3 regions of the Mesorhizobium sp. INR15 genome follow, and region 3 is predicted to be linked to each of the others. Evidence: riboswitches for the same ligand, from Rfam matches in the RefSeq annotation. Region 3 holds a riboswitch; each other region holds the start of a gene.

Region 1 (5,403 bases), 1.1 Mb from region 3:
CTGTCCTTGGCAAGGATCATCGCCGCGCCGACACGGTCGCGATAGACGGCAAAATTCTTCGAGCAACTGGAGGCGACAACCATTTCCGGCACTTTCGCGGCCAGCAGGCGCAGGCCAACAGCATCGGCCTCAAGGCCGTCGCCAAAGCCTTGGTAGGCAATGTCGACGAAGGGCAGCAAGCCGCGCTCGACAACGAGGTCGGCAACCTCGGCCCATTGCCTGGCGTCGAGGTTGGCGCCGGTTGGATTGTGGCAGCAGCCATGCAGCAGAACGACGTCGCCGGCCTTCGCCGTGCGCAACGCAGCGAGCATGTCGTCGAAACGAACGGCACCCGACACAGCGTCGAAATAGGGATACTCACGAATCTGCAGGCCGGCGGCGCGCATGACCGGCATGTGGTTCGGCCATGTCGGGTCCGACAGCCAGATCGTTGCATCGGCGCGTGTCCGCTTCAACAGCTCGGCGACAAGCCGCAGCGCGCCGGAGCCGCCTGGTGCCTGCGCCGCGCGGATGCGCGTCATGTCGGCTTGCGGACCAAAGGCGAGCTTTGCCATCACCGTGTTGAAGCTGGTATCGCCAGCAAGGCCGAGATAGGTTTTGGTATCCTGGCCCTGGAGCAGGCGCTTCTCGGCCTCGCGCACGGCGCGCATCACCGGCGTTTTCCCGTCGCGATCCTTGTAGACGCCAACACCGAGATCGACCTTGTTGGTTCGAGGATCGGCGCGGTAGAGGCCTATCAGGGCGAGAATCTTGTCGGCGGGGGCAGGCTGAAGGTCTTCGAACATGGGAATGGTTCCATTGGCGCGGCGGAGTGATACGCAAATCGGGTGCGCTTCACCAGTGGTTTCAGTTGCGCCAATGCAAAATGCGAGATGATGCCGGTTGGCAAGGTTCAAGGGATGACTGCTTCATGCTCGTACGCCTGACGATGATCTGCGGCGGCGCCACGACGGCAACGCGGCAAGGATCATTTCCGCTCGACGAACCGCTCGAGTCGCGATCGCTCGTCCTGGCAAAAGCGATGCACGGGGCACTGCGCCGTGCCGATCGCATCTGGACTGGACCAGCGCTTCGCGCCCGCCAGACTGCCAAGGCGCTGTCACTGGATGCATCGATAGAGCCGCTTCTGGCGGACCAGGATCACGGGCAATGGGCTGGCAAGCGCTTTGAGGATCTGCAGGCCGAGCAGCCCGACGGCATTGCCTCTTGGTTCAATGATCCTGACGCGGCTCCGCATGGTGGCGAATCATTGGCGGATGTTGCGCACAGGGTCTCGGGCTTGATGGACGGCTTGATCGCCACGTCAGGCCACACGATCGCGGTGACCCATGCCAGTGTCATCCGCGCTGCCATCCTGCATGTTCTCGGTGCGCCGCTCGCCGCCTCTGGGAAGATCGACGTCGAGCCGCTCAGCATCACCGATTTTCGCAGCGACGGCCGTAGATGGATGCTCCGCGCCTGCGGTGTCACGGCGCCCAAACAGCGCAAGCTCTCCGAACGAGCGAATGGCGAGCCCAATTCCTGACGCCGACCGGCCTTGCCGTTCGTCCACGCAGTTGGCGGAACCTGTCGTCTTTTTTGCTCCGGCCTTGTCGTTTCCGTATGGACTGGAATCAGCGAACGGTGCTTAGATCGCTGCGCTTAAGGTGCTCATCCGTTCCACGGATGGGATAATTGGGAAGCCGGTTTGATGCCGGCGCTGCCCCCGCAACGGTAGCGGAGCTTTCGTTTCGACCAGGACCACTGGGCCCAAAAGCCTGGGAAGGTGTCGAGACAGTCCTGAAATGGACAGCTCCGAAGCCCGGAAACCAGCCTCAAGCCAAGTGAACTCGACTGATCGCGGTGGGCGGTCAAGAGGCAGAGTGCTCCGGTGCTGGGTCCCGTGACCATGCGCGCCTGGAGTTCTCAATCCTCCATCTCCACCGGATCGGTCCTCGAAAGCGAGGGCAGGCTATGCGCAAGGATGATGTTGTCGGGGACCGCGATCCGCTAGGGAGAAAAGCCTCGCGGGCGAGTGCTGACGGGGCCGCGTGCGGCTCGGCACGCAAGATCGACACGGCTACAATGCGGGCTGTGTCACCGCTGCCGCCACCCGAGGAAGTCTTCATCGACTGGCTGATGTCGTTGCCGCATGGCGCGAGCATTGAACGGGCCGCCCGTCGCCAGATCGCGCTCATCGACCAGCGCGTGTCACTTCACCCGGATGTCCAATGCCTTCGAACGCTGCTGGTCGCCGTCGCCGGCGCGACGCACTGGCAAAGGCCCGTTTCCAATCTGTAGAGGAAAGACCCAAGTCCTGTTCTTTCCCTGCGAGCACGGTCCACGGCTTGGCGCTTGCACGCGGCAGCGAGGACGGTTTGCGGAGGCCATGGCTGGGATTCCAGCTTCGCGCTCGGTTCCGGCGAAAAAAATCGGCGCGGCGGGGATTAAAATCCCCACATGCTCCGTACACAGGACATGAAACGCTCGATGCCACGCTTCGATATCGTCGGACAGCTGGGTTCGCTCAGGCGCTACGCGCGTTCGCTGACGCGCGATGGCGTCGAGGCCGAGGATCTCGTGCATGACGCGCTGGTGCGCGCCTATGAGCGGCGCGGCACCTTCCGCTCGGGTGGAAATCTGCGCGCATGGCTGTTGGCGATCGTCCACAACACCTTCATCGACCGCATGCGTTCCCGCCGCTCGGAGGCGGCGCGCGTCGAACAGGCCGGATATCTGACCGAGGCCAGCACGCCGGCGCCGCAGGAACATTCGTTGCGGCTGGCGCAGGTGCGCGAAGCCTTCTTCAACCTGCCGGAGGAACAGCGCTCCGCCCTGCATCTCGTCGCCATAGAGGGGCTGTCCTACCAGCAGGCGGCGGACGCCAGCAGCGTGCCGCTGGGAACGCTGATGTCGCGCATCGGCCGCGCACGCGCCGCACTTCGCGAGATGGAAGCGGCTCCGGCGAAAGCGAAGAACCATCTCAGGATCGTTGGAGACCCGTCATGACCGCTTCCATGCTTGATCCTGTCACGGAAGCCGATCTCGACGCCTATGTCGACGACCAGATGGATGTCGTGCGCCGTATCGAGGTCGAGGCATATCTGTCCGGCCGTCCGGAGGCCGCAGCGCGCGTGATGTCGGACCTGCGGACCCGCGATGAACTTCGCGTGGCGCTTGCCGGCTCCAGGGGCATGGCGCGGCCGGCGACCGCAGATGCCGCGCGGCGGCTGGAGAGGGGGCTTGGCCGGGGTCGTATCCTAGGCGTTCTGCAGCGCGCCGCCGCTGTCGCCGCCTTCGTTGCTGCTGGTTGGCTGGCCAACGGCATCATCGGCCCGATGTCAGTGACCAAGGTCATCGCTTCGCCGCAGCCGCCTGCCTATGTCGACGACGCGGTGCGTGCGCACCGCACGACACTGGTTCGCGAAAGCATGGCTTCGCAGCCAGAGGCGCCGAACTACAATGCCGGCGAAATTCGCGCCGCCACCGCCATCGTGATGCCGTCTCTGCCGAAGGACTGGAAGGTCCGCGACGTGCAGGTCTATCCGTCGCGCTTTGGTCCGAGCGTCGAGATGGCTGTCGAAACGAAGGAGATGGGGCTGGTGTCGCTGTTCGCGATCCGGCCAGGAACCTTCGACGTGGTCAAGCCGACCGTCGCGCCCTCGGGCGATATTTCCTCGGCGTATTTCCAGATTGGCGAGGTGGCCTATGCGGTGGTCGCGAAGAGCGAGGTCCATGATCTCGATCGCGCCGCCGAGGCACTTGCCAGAACGCTTTACTGATCGACCCGCAAAGGAGAATGCAAATGAACACCCCTAACATGGGATACCGCGCCGGCGCGGGCGCCCAAACCGGCGCCATTTACGACGAGGGCCTGCGCCAGCATATGCTGCGCGTATATAACTACATGGGCGTCGGCCTCGTCGTCACCGGCCTTATCGCCTTCATGGTATCGTCGACACCGGCGCTTTACGTGCCGATCTTTTCCAGCCCGCTGAAATGGGTGGTGATGCTGGCGCCGCTCGCCTTCGTCCTGCTGTTCTCGTTCAAGATGCAGACCATGTCGGCGGCGAGCGCGCAGGCGATGTTCTGGGCCTTCTGCGCCGTCATGGGCCTGTCGCTGGCCTCGGTGTTCCTGGTCTTCACCGGAACCAGCATCGCCCGCACCTTCTTCATCGCCGCCACAATGTTCGGCGCCACCAGCCTCTATGGCTACACGACCAAGCGGGATCTGACCCAGTTCTCGTCGTTCATGATCATGGGCCTGATCGGCGTGGTGATAGCCAGCATCGTCAACATCTTCCTCGGCTCGACGGCACTGCAGTTCGCGATCTCAGTGATCGGCATTGCCGTGTTCATCGGCCTGACCGCTTGGGACACGCAGACGATCAAGGAGCAGTATGCTGAAAACTTCGACGCGGAGTCGCGGCAGAAGCTCGCCGTGTTCGGCGCCTTCTCGCTCTATCTGAACTTCGTCAACATCTTCCAACTGCTGCTGAACTTTACCGGCGAGCGCGAATAGCAATTCGCCAACGAAAAGCAGAGGATTGCCATGGCCGAAGGACAGCCTTCGGCCATGGCTTTTTGCTTCAAGGATGCGGCAGCAGCTTACGGTCTTGGAGAAAGGCCATCGAGCAGGAAGCCGAGGCCTTTCCTGAAAGCACCTTCCCAATCGTCATCCAACAGCAGGCGCGAGCGTTCGATTGTCGGATAGCGTTCGCCGAGACCTGCAAGACGCTGCTGCGCGGCGGCTCTCTCGTCGTCCGAGCGCCGGCAGTCTCTCATAGGAGGCGCTCCCGGCATCTCGCACCTTGAGTATGCGAGGGCTTTTGCTAACCTGCTTGCGGGGTAGCCGCAGATCGTGAGGACATATGGAACAGGACAGCCACACGCTTCGCGGCGACGGCATTTCGGCTGTAATCGTCGGGCAGGGGGCGGAGTTGGTCTCCCTGCGCGACGCGGACGGTCTGGAGTTCCTGTGGCAGGCCGGCCCGGCTTGGAAACGCCATTCGCCGGTTCTGTTTCCAATCGTTGGCCGGCTGAAGGGCGATCAGTTGCGCCATCGCGGCCGCGCCTACGCGATGACGCAGCACGGCTTCGCCCGGGACAAGCCGTTTGCCTGGGCGGAGAGGGGCTCGCGATCCTGCACGCTGGTTCTGATGGACGATGCGGATACCCGTGCCCGCTACCCATTCGCCTTCCGCCTCGCTGTCAGCTACACGCTGGAACGCCGGCAACTCGAAGTGACCTTCGAAATCACCAACACCGGTGACGAGCTTCTGCCGGCATCGGTCGGCGCGCATCCGGCCTTCAATTGGCCGTTGCTGCCGGGTGTGGCAAAGGAAGCGTACCGGCTGACCTTTGCCGCAGCCGAAACCGCGCCGATTCGCCGCCTGAAGGATGGCTTGCTGTTGCCCGCGCCTC
Region 2 (5,403 bases), 430 kb from region 3:
ATCGGTCAGCGGTATCAGCGTCGAGCCATAGGCAATCGACAGCAAGGCGAGAGCGGCGATCGCCACCGCTCCCGCCAGCATGGCCGGTGCGAATGCTTTGTGGCGCGAGCCTGAAAGCGCATCGCGTTTGTCAGGATTCATGCGATGCGCTTTCAAGGTCTTGTTTCATGCTTGTCGTCGCCCCAAAACCGCTGCGCACTTTTGGGCGACCTGCATCAGAAAGCTTCCGGGTGCATGGCCTTGGCGATCTTGTCGATCGCTTCGATGTTGGCCGGCCCAGGCGTCAGTTCGGCATAACGCAACGCGACGAAGCGCTCGTTCTTGACCGCGTCGGTTTCTTTCATGGCAGGATGGGCCTTGAGGAAATCGAGCAGTTTCTTGTAGCCGCCGCCATCCTGGTAATCGAGCAGGATCAGGAATTGCGGATTGCGCGACGCCACCGTTTCCCAGTCCGTGTTGCCCCAGCTGGTGTCCATGTCGGCCATGATGTTGTCACCACCGGCAGCGGTAATCATGGCGCTTGGAATGGCGAACTTGCCGGCTGTGAACGGCTTGTCCTCACCGGAATCATAGAGGAATACCCGCGTTCCCTTGCGGTCGCCAACCTTGGCGGTGATCTCGGCGAGCTGGGTCTTCCAGCCGGAAACCAGCTTTTCGGCCTCGGCGTCCTTGCCAAAGATCTTGCCCAGCTTTTCGATGTCGCCATAGAGCAGGTCCATCGAGGCGGCGGGACGGTTCTTGTCGAGATGGACGCAGCTTTCCGTCAGCACCAGCGTCCTGATACCATGCGGGGCGAGCGTGTCGGGCGTCACCTCGCCGCCCGGCTTCATGCCGTAGTACCAGCCGGCGAAGAAGAAATCGGGCTCGACCGCGACGAGGTTTTCAAGCGTCGGATATTTCGGCGCCAGTTCCGGGATCGCTCCCTGTTCAGCCTTGAATTCCGGGCCGACCTTGTACCATCCGGTGATGCCGGTCAGACCGACGATCGACGGTTGCAGCCCAAGCGCAAAGGCCATCTCGGCCATGTTCAGGTCATGGATGACGGCGCGCTTGGGTGCGGCGTCGAAGGTCAGCGGCTTGCCGCAGCTGTCGACCGTGACCGGGAAAGCGAAGGCGGTCGAGGCCAGCAGCGAGAAGGCAAGAGACAAGGCAAGGCGTTTCACGGATGTTGCTCCTTTGTTGAATTGGGTTGGATGGCTACCGGATCGATCAGGGCGGGGAGGAAGCCCGATTGGGAACCTCGAACACCGTCAGTTCGCGGTCCTCGGTCGGATGCCGCAAGCGCAGCACATCGACGCCGAAAATGTCGCGGATCAACTGCTGGGTCAGCGCCTCGCGCGGCCCGGCGAGTGCCTGCAGGCGGGTCTTGTTCATCACCGCCACCCTTGTGGCAAACGGTGCGACCAGGGCCAGATCGTGCAGCACAGCGATCACTGTCATGTCGAACCCGGCCACCAGTTCGAGCAATTCGCTGCGGGCGCGCGGATCAAGATGATTGGTCGGCTCGTCAAGGAACAGTATCTTCGGCTGCTGGGCGATGGCGCGCGCCAATTGGGCACGCTGGCGTTCACCTCCCGACAGCGAGCCGATGGTGCGGCCAAGCAATGGCAGCAGGCCGGTCCTGCGCAACGCATCAACGACGATATCGTGCTCTTCGCCGCGCCGGCCAAGTCCTGCATGCGGGACCCGGCCAAGCTCGACATAGTCGATGACCGCAAGCCGAGGATCGGGCTGATCGGTCTGACCGACGACAGCTATGTGCAAGGCGCGTTCGGCGGCAGCAATTCTGTCCAGCCTTCGGCCGGAAAGCCTCACCTCACCTGAGCTAGGCTGGAGCAGACCGGCCAGCATGCGCAGAAGCGTTGTCTTGCCGGCGCCGTTCGGGCCAATGATGGCAAGCCGATCGCCGGCAGCTACCGAAAAGCTCACCGCTTGCACCAGATGCTGGCCGTTCGCCGTTGCGGTCAGGTCCTTCGCGTCGAGAAGCGGCGTGGTCATGGGATCCTCCTGATCGGAGATGCCGGAATCCGCGCCAGGGTCTTGCCCGCCAGACCCGCAGGGCGCTGCCCGGAATTGCTCCAGCCGTCGGCCAGCGAATGATAGAGTTTCGCGAACTCCACCAGGCCGTCAACATCCGTCCCTACGTCGATGGAACCGAAGAGATAGGCGGCCTTGCCCTCAGCCTGGAAGGCAACCGTGAGCGGCCTGTCACAGCCCGCCATACAGGCGACCTCCTCCACCGCAAAGCCGCGCGCCATGTCAAGGTCGTCATGTGCCGAGAACCTGGAACGCAGATCGGCGCACAGCCCTTCGCCCGTTCTGACCCCAGTCGCGGGGTCGCGGCAAAGCGCGCACACAATGATGCGGTGGATGGGTATGAGGCCTTCCAACTTTCCGTCACTTTCAAAACTGGCGACGGGAAAGAGGCTAGAGGACCGGCCGACAAGACCTGGACCCCGCGTCTCCTCCCGGCACACCCCGTCCGGTCAACTCATGCTGATGGCAGGTCTCCTGGCTCGCGGGTCTTAGCGCCATCCTGCCTTCCCAGCCTTGCCGGCCAGTGGCATTTCGGATTTTGCTCGCCGCTTACAGTTGCGGGGGCAGCCACGGCATCAACCCAATCGGATCTCACCGTGTTCCCTTTTCACCCCGCGCCTTTCAGCTTGGGGACCATCACGAGTCGCACCCTAAGCGCCGGCTGGCGGCGTGGCAAGATCGATGTTTTGTTCTGTTATAACAATACAAAAATACAGTCAAACGTTTTAGATCTGGCGCGACCTGTCGTGAAGGACAGTTCCCAGAAAGGCGACAGGGTGATGGCATCGCGGGGGCAGCGACGCGGCGCGCCCTTTCGGCTAAGGACGTCTATCTTCGCCATTTGGCACGACGCCATGCGTTGGCATTTTGCGCCATGCGCAATTGTGATCAAACCGGCGAGGCAGCCAGGTGCCACAACGGCTGCGCCAAATGCGAGGAGGCTTGAATGAACCCAACCGAGAAAGCGCTGTGGTTCGTCGAAAGCCACCTGCCGGAAGCTGTTACTCTTGACGATGTAGCGCAAAGCAGCGGCGTGTCGCGCTTTCACGTGACGCGGGCCTTCGGCGCTGCCACCGGCCGCTCGGTGATGGGCTACATGCGCTCGCGCCGGCTGACCGAGGCCGCACGCACGCTCGCCGCCGGGGCTCCCGACATTCTCTCGGTGGCGCTCGACGCCGGCTACAACTCGCATGAGGCGTTCACCCGTGCCTTCCGTGACCAGTTCGGCACCACGCCGGAACTGGTTCGCGCGCAAGGCACCCTCAAGAACCTTGATCTCGTGGAGCCGATCCTGATGGACCAGTCCTTTCTCTCCAACCTCGAACCGCCGCGCTTCGAGACCAGCCGGCCGTTTCTCATCGCCGGTTTGGGCGAGCGCTACAGCTGCGAAACCAGTGCCGCCATCCCGATGCAATGGCAGCGCTTTGGCCCCTATATCGGCAACATCCCCGGCGAGACGGGCGACGTTGCTTATGGCGTCTGCGTCAACGGCGACGATGCCGGCAATTTCGATTACATCGCCGGCGTGGAAGTCTTGGACTTTTCCGATCTCCCCAAGGAGTTTTTCCGCGTGCGCGTGCCGGCGCAGAGATACGCGGTCTTCGCCCACCGCGAGCACGTCTCGACCATCCGCCGCACCGTCAACACGATCTGGAACAAATGGCTGCCGGCCTCCGGCCACGAAATAGCAGACGCGCCCGAGTTCGAGCGTTACGGCCCGGAATTCGACCCCCACAGCGGCAATGGCGGGCTGGAAATCTGGATACCAGTCAAAGGCTAGCTATGCCATTGGCAAGGCTGGCCAGCGATCGATGATACCGCCGCCGGAAAACACCGCGATCGATCCGAACTGCTGCAGCACGGCCTCGCTCTGCGTCGGGCGCAGAAACGCATAGTCGCCGGGCCTTGCGGTTGCATCGCTGGGCAGGCCCATGAATTGCTGGTTGGACGACAAGCCGATCAGGCTGTTCGTCTTCATGCCGGCAGGGAATACGGGCTCGGCCATCCATCTGCCGCCGTAGAGATAGCAGCCTTTGCGCGGAAACAGGCCGAGCGCCTGCAGTGTCCGGGAAAAACCGGCCGAACCGGGCAATTCCGGTTCGGCCACCTTGAGGATCGGCGTCGCGATGGAGGCGGCTGGCTGAAAACCGTCGAGGCCGGGCGTATCGAAATCGCTGGGCAGCACGAAGGCGGAGCCGATAGACACTTCATTGGCCACGCCGCCATGGTGCAGAAGTGCTGTCTTGCTGCCGCCGATGTTGAGGATGCGGCGCTCATCCAGGCCAAGGGCATCGACGAAGGCCGAAGCCTGTGCCGATGCGCTTGCCAGTGCCCTTTTGGGTCCGCCGAACAGGCCGGGAATGTGCGGCGCATGCGCCTCGTAGGCCATGATGCCTTCGCAGCGAAGCAGCTTGCCGAGAGAAAGGCGCTTCAACTCCTCCGGCTTGGCAAAGCCACCACGATGCAGCCCGACATCGACTTCAAAGGCGATGCGCAGTTCGGTGTTGAGTTCGACCGCCAGCGCACCGTATTCGGCCAGTCTCTCCTGCGTATCGATCAGCCAGCAGACGCGCGACCAGTCGGCAGCACCTTTTGTCAGCACCGCCCTTGCGGCGCCGACCGGCATGGGTTTGCCAAACAGCAAATCGGCCTCTGGAAATGCGTTCAACACCGCCTCGGCGATTGGCGGATGAAAGGTCATGAAGCGATTGGTGCCGATCGCCTTGCCGATATGCGCCAGCAGCGGCAGGCAGCCAAGCGACTTATCGACCAGCCGCACGGCAAGTTCGGGTGACAGTCTCTGTTTGACCAGAGCGATGTTGCGATCCAGCCTGTCGAGGTCGAGCAGCAAGGTGGGCTGGAAGATGCCCGCGGCCTTCAAACCAGCCGACAGTGTCTCGAAATAGCCGTTCATCCGTCGATGCCGAACAGACTGGCCATGTAAGGCGACACGAAGCGATTTTCGGGATCGATATCGCGCCGCACCGCCATGGCATCATCCCAGCGCGGATAGAGTTTCTTCAGGTCCCCCGCCTTGAGGCTGTGCATCTTGCCCCAGTGCGGCCTCCCGCTATATCTGCGAAAGATCGGCTCGGCGGCTCGCATGAACGGCATTGGATCGCTGGCCGCATCATGGTGGATAGCGATCGAACAGGTCAGCCGCTTGTGGAACGGCGAGAGCCAGAATTCGTCGGCTGCGACGGTGCGAACCTCCATCGGGAAATAAACTTTCGGGAAGCGCTTCTCGGTCAGTTCGATGATTTCGGCCAGCGCCTTCGGCCCTTCCTCGAAGGGCAGATGATATTCCATCTCGTTGAATTTCGTCTGCCGGTCGCTGGCATAGACGTTGAGCCAATCCTGCACGTA
Region 3 (5,403 bases):
AAGGGAAAAACATGGCGCACAAGCCGCGCATCGAAATGATCGCCGAGACCCGCGCCAAGCTGCTTGCAGCAGGGCGCCACGCCTTCGGCACAGTCGGCTACGCGGAGGCGTCGATGGACGATTTCACCGCCTCTGCCGGGCTGACACGCGGCGCGCTTTATCATCATTTCGGCGACAAGAAGGGCCTATTGCAGGCGGTCATTCGTGAAATCGACGCCGAGATGTTCGCCCGGCTGAAGGTGGTTTCAGGCAGGGCAGGCAGTCTCTGGCAAGGTTTTGTCGATGAATGTACGGCCTATATCGAGATGGCCCTGGAGCCGGAGATCCAGCGCATTGTTCTCCTTGACGGTCCGTCGGTGCTTGGCGATCCAACCCAATGGCCGAGCCAGAACGAATGTATCGGCTCGATGACGGAGAGCCTGCAGAGGTTGAGCGATGAGGGAACGATCATCGCCGCCGACCCCGAAGCCATGGCCCGGCTGATCAGTGGCGCGTCGCTCCATGCGGCGCAATGGATCGCGAATTCAGACGATCCCGGCGCCACGTCCAAGAGAGCTGTGCAGGCCTTCAATGTGCTTCTGGAAGGGCTGACCAAGCAGGCTGGCAGGGCCTGAGCGCGCCTCGACACGGCCGGCGGCGCCGACGGATTACCCCTGCGGCATGCGCTCGAATTTCTGCAACGCTGGATCAATCATGTCCCATGCATGGCCGCGGACGGTGTATGTGACCACTTGCGGGTTGAATTGGTCAGGCTCGTCAAGGCTGGTCGCGTTGATCGCAATCAAATCAGGCATGGCGACGAATGTCAGATAGACCGGCGTCCCACAGGTTGGGCAGAAGGCGTGGGCCTTTTCATTGCCGCTGTCGCCTGCGACCCGCCAGGTCTTAGCCTCACCGGTAATTGTCATGTCAGCGCGCCGGGCGAAGGTCAGATAGGACCCGTGTCCGGTACCGCTGCGTTTCTGGCAATCGCGGCATTGGCAGTGGTTTTCGAAGATGGGTTCGCCGCGCGTCTCATAACGGATCGCGCCGCACGCGCATCCGCCGATATAGTGCTTGGTCATTGTCATTCCCCTCTTTGGATCAGGCGGATTTCGGCTTGGCGGAGAGGTCGATACCTTGGCCGGTTTCCAGGAAGGATTTCAGGCTGGACAGCACGGCCGGCCATCCCTGCTTGACGCCTTTCGCCATGCCGCTGCCAGCTTCGAGTTCGTCATGGGTGACGGTCAGGCGGACCATGTTGTCGTATTCCTCGGTTTCGAACGTCACCCGGCTGTATTTGTCCGGATCGGCGGCCTGCGAGGCGTTTGCCCAGGTGATGACCAGACGGGTCGGCGGTGAGACCTCGACGACCTTGCCGACGAGTTCGACGGTCCGTTCGTCATTGGCGCGGATATGTTCCCAACTCGATCCAGGCTTCCAGTCGGAGACGTTCTCGTGGCCCCAGTAGCGCCGCGCGACCTCAGGTCTGGTGATTGCCTCGAACACCTTTTCCGGCGTCGAGCGGATGTAAGTTACGTAAACAAAACTGGTCATTTCCTTGGTCATTGTTGATCTCCTTCGATTTCGTTCTTCAGGTCGTGCAGCAGCATCAGCCGCTGCCGTTCAAATTTGCGCACCCACCGCTCATAGACTTCGTGCAGCGGCACGGGGTTGATGAAATGCAGCTTCTCCCGGCCACGCCGCACCGTGCTCAAGAGATTGGCGTCCTCCAATATGCCGATGTGCTGGGTGGCGGACTGACGGGCCATTTCAAGGTTCTCGCAAAGCTCGCCGAGCGTCTGCCCGTTCCTCTCGCAGAGAAGGTCGAGCAACTTTCTGCGTGTCGGGTCGCCCAGCGCCTTGAAAACCTTGTCAGCGTCCATCGCTCTCACTCGCTTGTATCTTCTAATATGCAGGTAAATGCCTGCATGTCAATGGCGGCCGATGCTGGCGCTGTCAAACTACGGGAAACTCTAGGCCCGTTGCACGGGACGAGATTGACAATCCGGAACCCGAGGTCATCCTTCCCATCCATCTCGGAGGGGAGAGTCGGGCCATGTGGGATTTCCAGGTCGGCAGGTCGGTGTCCATCATGATGCGGACATGGCCCTTCATCGTCTTTCGCATGATCATCTATTTCGGCATTACGCTGGCCTACATCATGGCGACCGGTACGGGCGCCAGCGTCGGCTATGGCGTCGGCCATATTTCCACCGACCCCGATGGACCGCTATCATTCGCCATGTGGGGCGGCGTGGTCGGTTTCGGCATTGTCTCGATCGCCGTCTACTGGATCCGCGAATACATCCTCTACGTCGTCAAGGCCGGACATATCGCGGTCATGGTGCATCTGATCGACGGTCGTGACATTCCCTACGGCCAGAGCCAGATCGCCTATGCCAAGGAAGTCGTCACCCAGCGCTTTGCCGAGGCCAATATCCTTTTCGTTGTCGACCAACTGGTCAAAGGCGCCATCCGCGCCATCACCGGCCTGATCGGCGGCATCGCCGCCTTCCTGCCCATTCCGGGCTTGAGCGGCCTGGTCAGCTTTATCAACACGGTGATCCGCCTGTCGCTGACCTATGTCGATGAGATCATCCTCGGCTACAACATCCGCATCAATTCATCGTCGCCCTTCGAGACGGCGCGGCAAGGTGTCGTGCTCTATGCACAGAACGGCAAGACCATGGTCAAGAACGCCATCTGGCTGGCGGTCATCATGTGGGGCGTATCCTTCATCATCTTCCTGCTGATGCTGGCTCCGGCGGCTGCCATTCTCTATCTGATGCCCGGACAGCTCGCCGGCTGGGCCTTCGTGCTCGCCATCGTCTTCGCCTGGGCCTTCAAGGCGGCCTTCATCGAACCCTTCGCCATCGCGTCGCTGATGCAGGTCTATTTCAAGGTGATCGAAGGCCAGGTCCCGGATCCGGAATGGGACAATCGGCTGGCCGAGGCGTCGTCGAAGTTTCGCGAACTCAAGGACAAGGCGCTGGCTTCCTTCGGCGGATCGCGCTGGGGCACGCCTAACCCCGCCAGATGATCAGGGCTTCGGTGCTAGGCCCACGCTCGCCGCGTTGAGCCGCGATACCGACGTCTTGAGCAGGGCTTCGCCTTGCCCGGAAAAGGTCTCGCTCATGATCAGTTCGGGCAGCGGCAGGCGCTGGCCCCAGCCATGCGTTTCTAGGTCAGGCCTGGCCGCGAATTCCGAGACGCGGCCAACGCACAGATAGGCGATCGGCGTCACGTGCTCGGGTATCGATAGCAGGCTTTTCAGGGCCTGCGCTTCGATGATGCTGACCCAGCCGACACCGACCCCTTCGGCACGCGCCGCCAGCCAGAAATTCTGCACGGCACAGACAGTGCTGTAGAGATCCATCTCCGGATTGTGCCAACGCCCAAGCGGCGAATTGTGCGAGCGCTGCCGGTCGCACGTGATGCAGATGTTGAGCGCGCTTTCGCAAATGCCTTCTAGCTTGAGCTTGCGGTAGAGCGCCTGTCGATCTGCCTCCATGGCCGGCAGTTCCTGTTCGCGTGCCGCCAGGAACAGGTCGCGCACGTGCCGTCGCCGTTCGGCGTCGCGGATGACGATGAAGTTCCATGGCTGCATGAAGCCGACCGATGGCGCATGATGGGCGGCGAGCAGCAGCCGCGCCAGGACATCGTCGTCGAGCGGGTCGGGCAGGAAATGGCTGCGCACGTCACGGCGGGTGAACATCGCGCGGTAGACCGCGTCACGCGCTACCTGATCAAACCCATCGCCATTGTTAGCGGTCATACTTCCATGCATCGCGTGTCCCCTTGCGATAGCTACCAATGCCTTCCGCCTGACCATGCGGATGACGATGCCTGCCAGGCCGGTCTTCTGGCTCGGGATCAACCCGCGTCCGGTGCCTTCCCGTCATCGACAGTGGCATATACCGGCGCGGTCCCCCTTACAGCGTTGGGCACGCCACGGAATTCAACCGTGTTCCCGATTCTCCCGCTTGCAGCGGGCACCAGGCAGTGGAGGGGACTTTACGCCGAAGCATTGAGGACGCCAATGCCTCTAGCGACACCAATGGACGCAGGCACGATTTTCCCCAACGCGGCGATTTTCCCCAGGCATTGAGCCATCCGCACATGGCCATTGCGCCTTCGGGACACTAGATTGGGACGATGACCACTCGTCTCTACAGCCATCCGATCTTTCTGGAGCACCTCACACCGCCCGGTCACCCGGAGCGGCCCGACCGCCTGCGCGCCATCGAGCGCGTGCTCGACGACGAGGCCTTTGCCGAGCTTGATCGCGTCGAGGCACCGGCAGGCGACGAGGCGACCATCCTTTATGCGCATCCTGCGGACTTCGTTGAGCGCGTCCGCGCCGGCATTCCCGACGAGGGCATTGCCCGCATTGATGCCGACACGACAGCCAGTCCGAAAAGCTGGCAAGCTGTTGTCACGGCGATCGGCGCCGCCAATGCCGCCGTGGATGATGTTTTCGAGGGCCGCGCCGACAATGCCTTCGTCGCCGCCCGACCGCCCGGCCACCATGCCGAAAAGACCACGGCGATGGGTTTTTGCTTCTTCAACACGGCGGCGATCGCGGCGCGCTATGCGCAGAAGAGGCACGGCGTCGAGCGCGTCGCCATCGTCGACTGGGACGTGCATCACGGCAACGGCACCCAGGATATTTTCTGGGACGATCCGTCGGTGCTCTATTGTTCGACGCACCAGATGCCGCTCTACCCAGGCACTGGGGCCAAGAGCGAGGTCGGTGCCGGCAACATCGTCAATGCGCCGATGGCCCCGCAAACCGGCAGCGAAGTGTTCCGCGATGCCTTCCTGTCGCGTGTCTTGCCGTCGCTCGACAATTTCGCGCCCGACCTCATCATCATCTCCGCCGGCTTCGACGCGCACCATCGCGATCCGCTGGCCGAGATCAATCTGACCGAGGATGATTTCGACTGGGCGACGGGCCAGCTGATGCAGCGCGCCGCGCGCCACAGCGGCAACCGGCTCGTGAGCTTGCTCGAGGGCGGGTACGATCTGCAGGGATTGGCATTTTCGGTCGCCGCCCATGTCGGGCGACTGATGAAAGGATGAATGATGGCTGGTGAGATCAACGAAGACGTCAAGGGGATGAGCTTCGAGCAGGCGCTCGACGCGCTGGAGAAGATCGTCGATGATCTGGAACGTGGCGACGTGCCACTGGACCAGTCGATCAAGATCTATGAGCGCGGCGAGGCGCTGAAGGCGCATTGCGACCGGCTACTGAAGGCCGCCGAGGATAAGGTCGAGAAAATCAGGCTGTCGCGCGACGGCAAGCCGGTAGGAACGGAGCCGCTCGACGCCGAGTGATGGGCGGGTCGGCGTCTCCCACGCGTCGGTTTTTGAACAAGATCATGATTGAGGATAGAGTTCGTCCCATCGAAGGAAGCGGCT

What was found. Region 3 has a riboswitch for cobalamin ahead of bluB (5,6-dimethylbenzimidazole synthase). Riboswitches for the same ligand answer to the same signal wherever they lie in the genome.
Region 1: linked by a shared signal. The riboswitch ahead of GA829_RS22395 (hypothetical protein) and the one ahead of bluB (5,6-dimethylbenzimidazole synthase) in region 3 are both predicted to bind cobalamin.
Region 2: linked by a shared signal. The riboswitch ahead of GA829_RS25780 (DUF1636 family protein) and the one ahead of bluB (5,6-dimethylbenzimidazole synthase) in region 3 are both predicted to bind cobalamin.

The regions. Positions count from the first base shown of each region.
Region 1 covers NZ_CP045496.1:4,604,625-4,610,027, reverse strand. The annotation lists gene GA829_RS22405 (amino acid aminotransferase) at 1-785, opposite strand, end outside; gene GA829_RS22400 (histidine phosphatase family protein) at 911-1,525, shown strand; cobalamin riboswitch at 1,628-1,831, shown strand; gene GA829_RS22395 (hypothetical protein) at 1,954-2,280, shown strand; gene GA829_RS22390 (sigma-70 family RNA polymerase sigma factor) at 2,458-2,988, shown strand; gene GA829_RS22385 (anti-sigma factor family protein) at 2,985-3,761, shown strand; gene GA829_RS22380 (Bax inhibitor-1/YccA family protein) at 3,785-4,501, shown strand; partial or broken gene GA829_RS22375 (TetR/AcrR family transcriptional regulator) at 4,588-4,746, opposite strand; gene GA829_RS22370 (aldose 1-epimerase family protein) at 4,851-5,403, shown strand, end outside.
Region 2 covers NZ_CP045496.1:5,281,898-5,287,300, forward strand. The annotation lists gene GA829_RS25765 (FecCD family ABC transporter permease) at 1-141, opposite strand, end outside; gene GA829_RS25770 (ABC transporter substrate-binding protein) at 216-1,163, opposite strand; gene GA829_RS25775 (ABC transporter ATP-binding protein) at 1,210-1,998, opposite strand; gene GA829_RS25780 (DUF1636 family protein) at 1,995-2,477, opposite strand; cobalamin riboswitch at 2,485-2,690, opposite strand; gene GA829_RS25785 (AraC family transcriptional regulator) at 2,984-3,817, shown strand; gene GA829_RS25790 (alanine racemase) at 3,818-4,951, opposite strand; gene GA829_RS25795 (D-arabinono-1,4-lactone oxidase) at 4,948-5,403, opposite strand, start outside.
Region 3 covers NZ_CP045496.1:5,716,684-5,722,086, reverse strand. The annotation lists gene GA829_RS27955 (TetR/AcrR family transcriptional regulator) at 12-614, shown strand; gene GA829_RS27950 (GFA family protein) at 648-1,064, opposite strand; gene GA829_RS27945 (SRPBCC family protein) at 1,084-1,548, opposite strand; gene GA829_RS27940 (ArsR/SmtB family transcription factor) at 1,545-1,865, opposite strand; gene GA829_RS27935 (hypothetical protein) at 2,039-3,022, shown strand; gene bluB (5,6-dimethylbenzimidazole synthase) at 3,023-3,757, opposite strand; cobalamin riboswitch at 3,818-3,997, opposite strand; gene GA829_RS27925 (histone deacetylase family protein) at 4,138-5,064, shown strand; gene GA829_RS27920 (exodeoxyribonuclease VII small subunit) at 5,068-5,319, shown strand.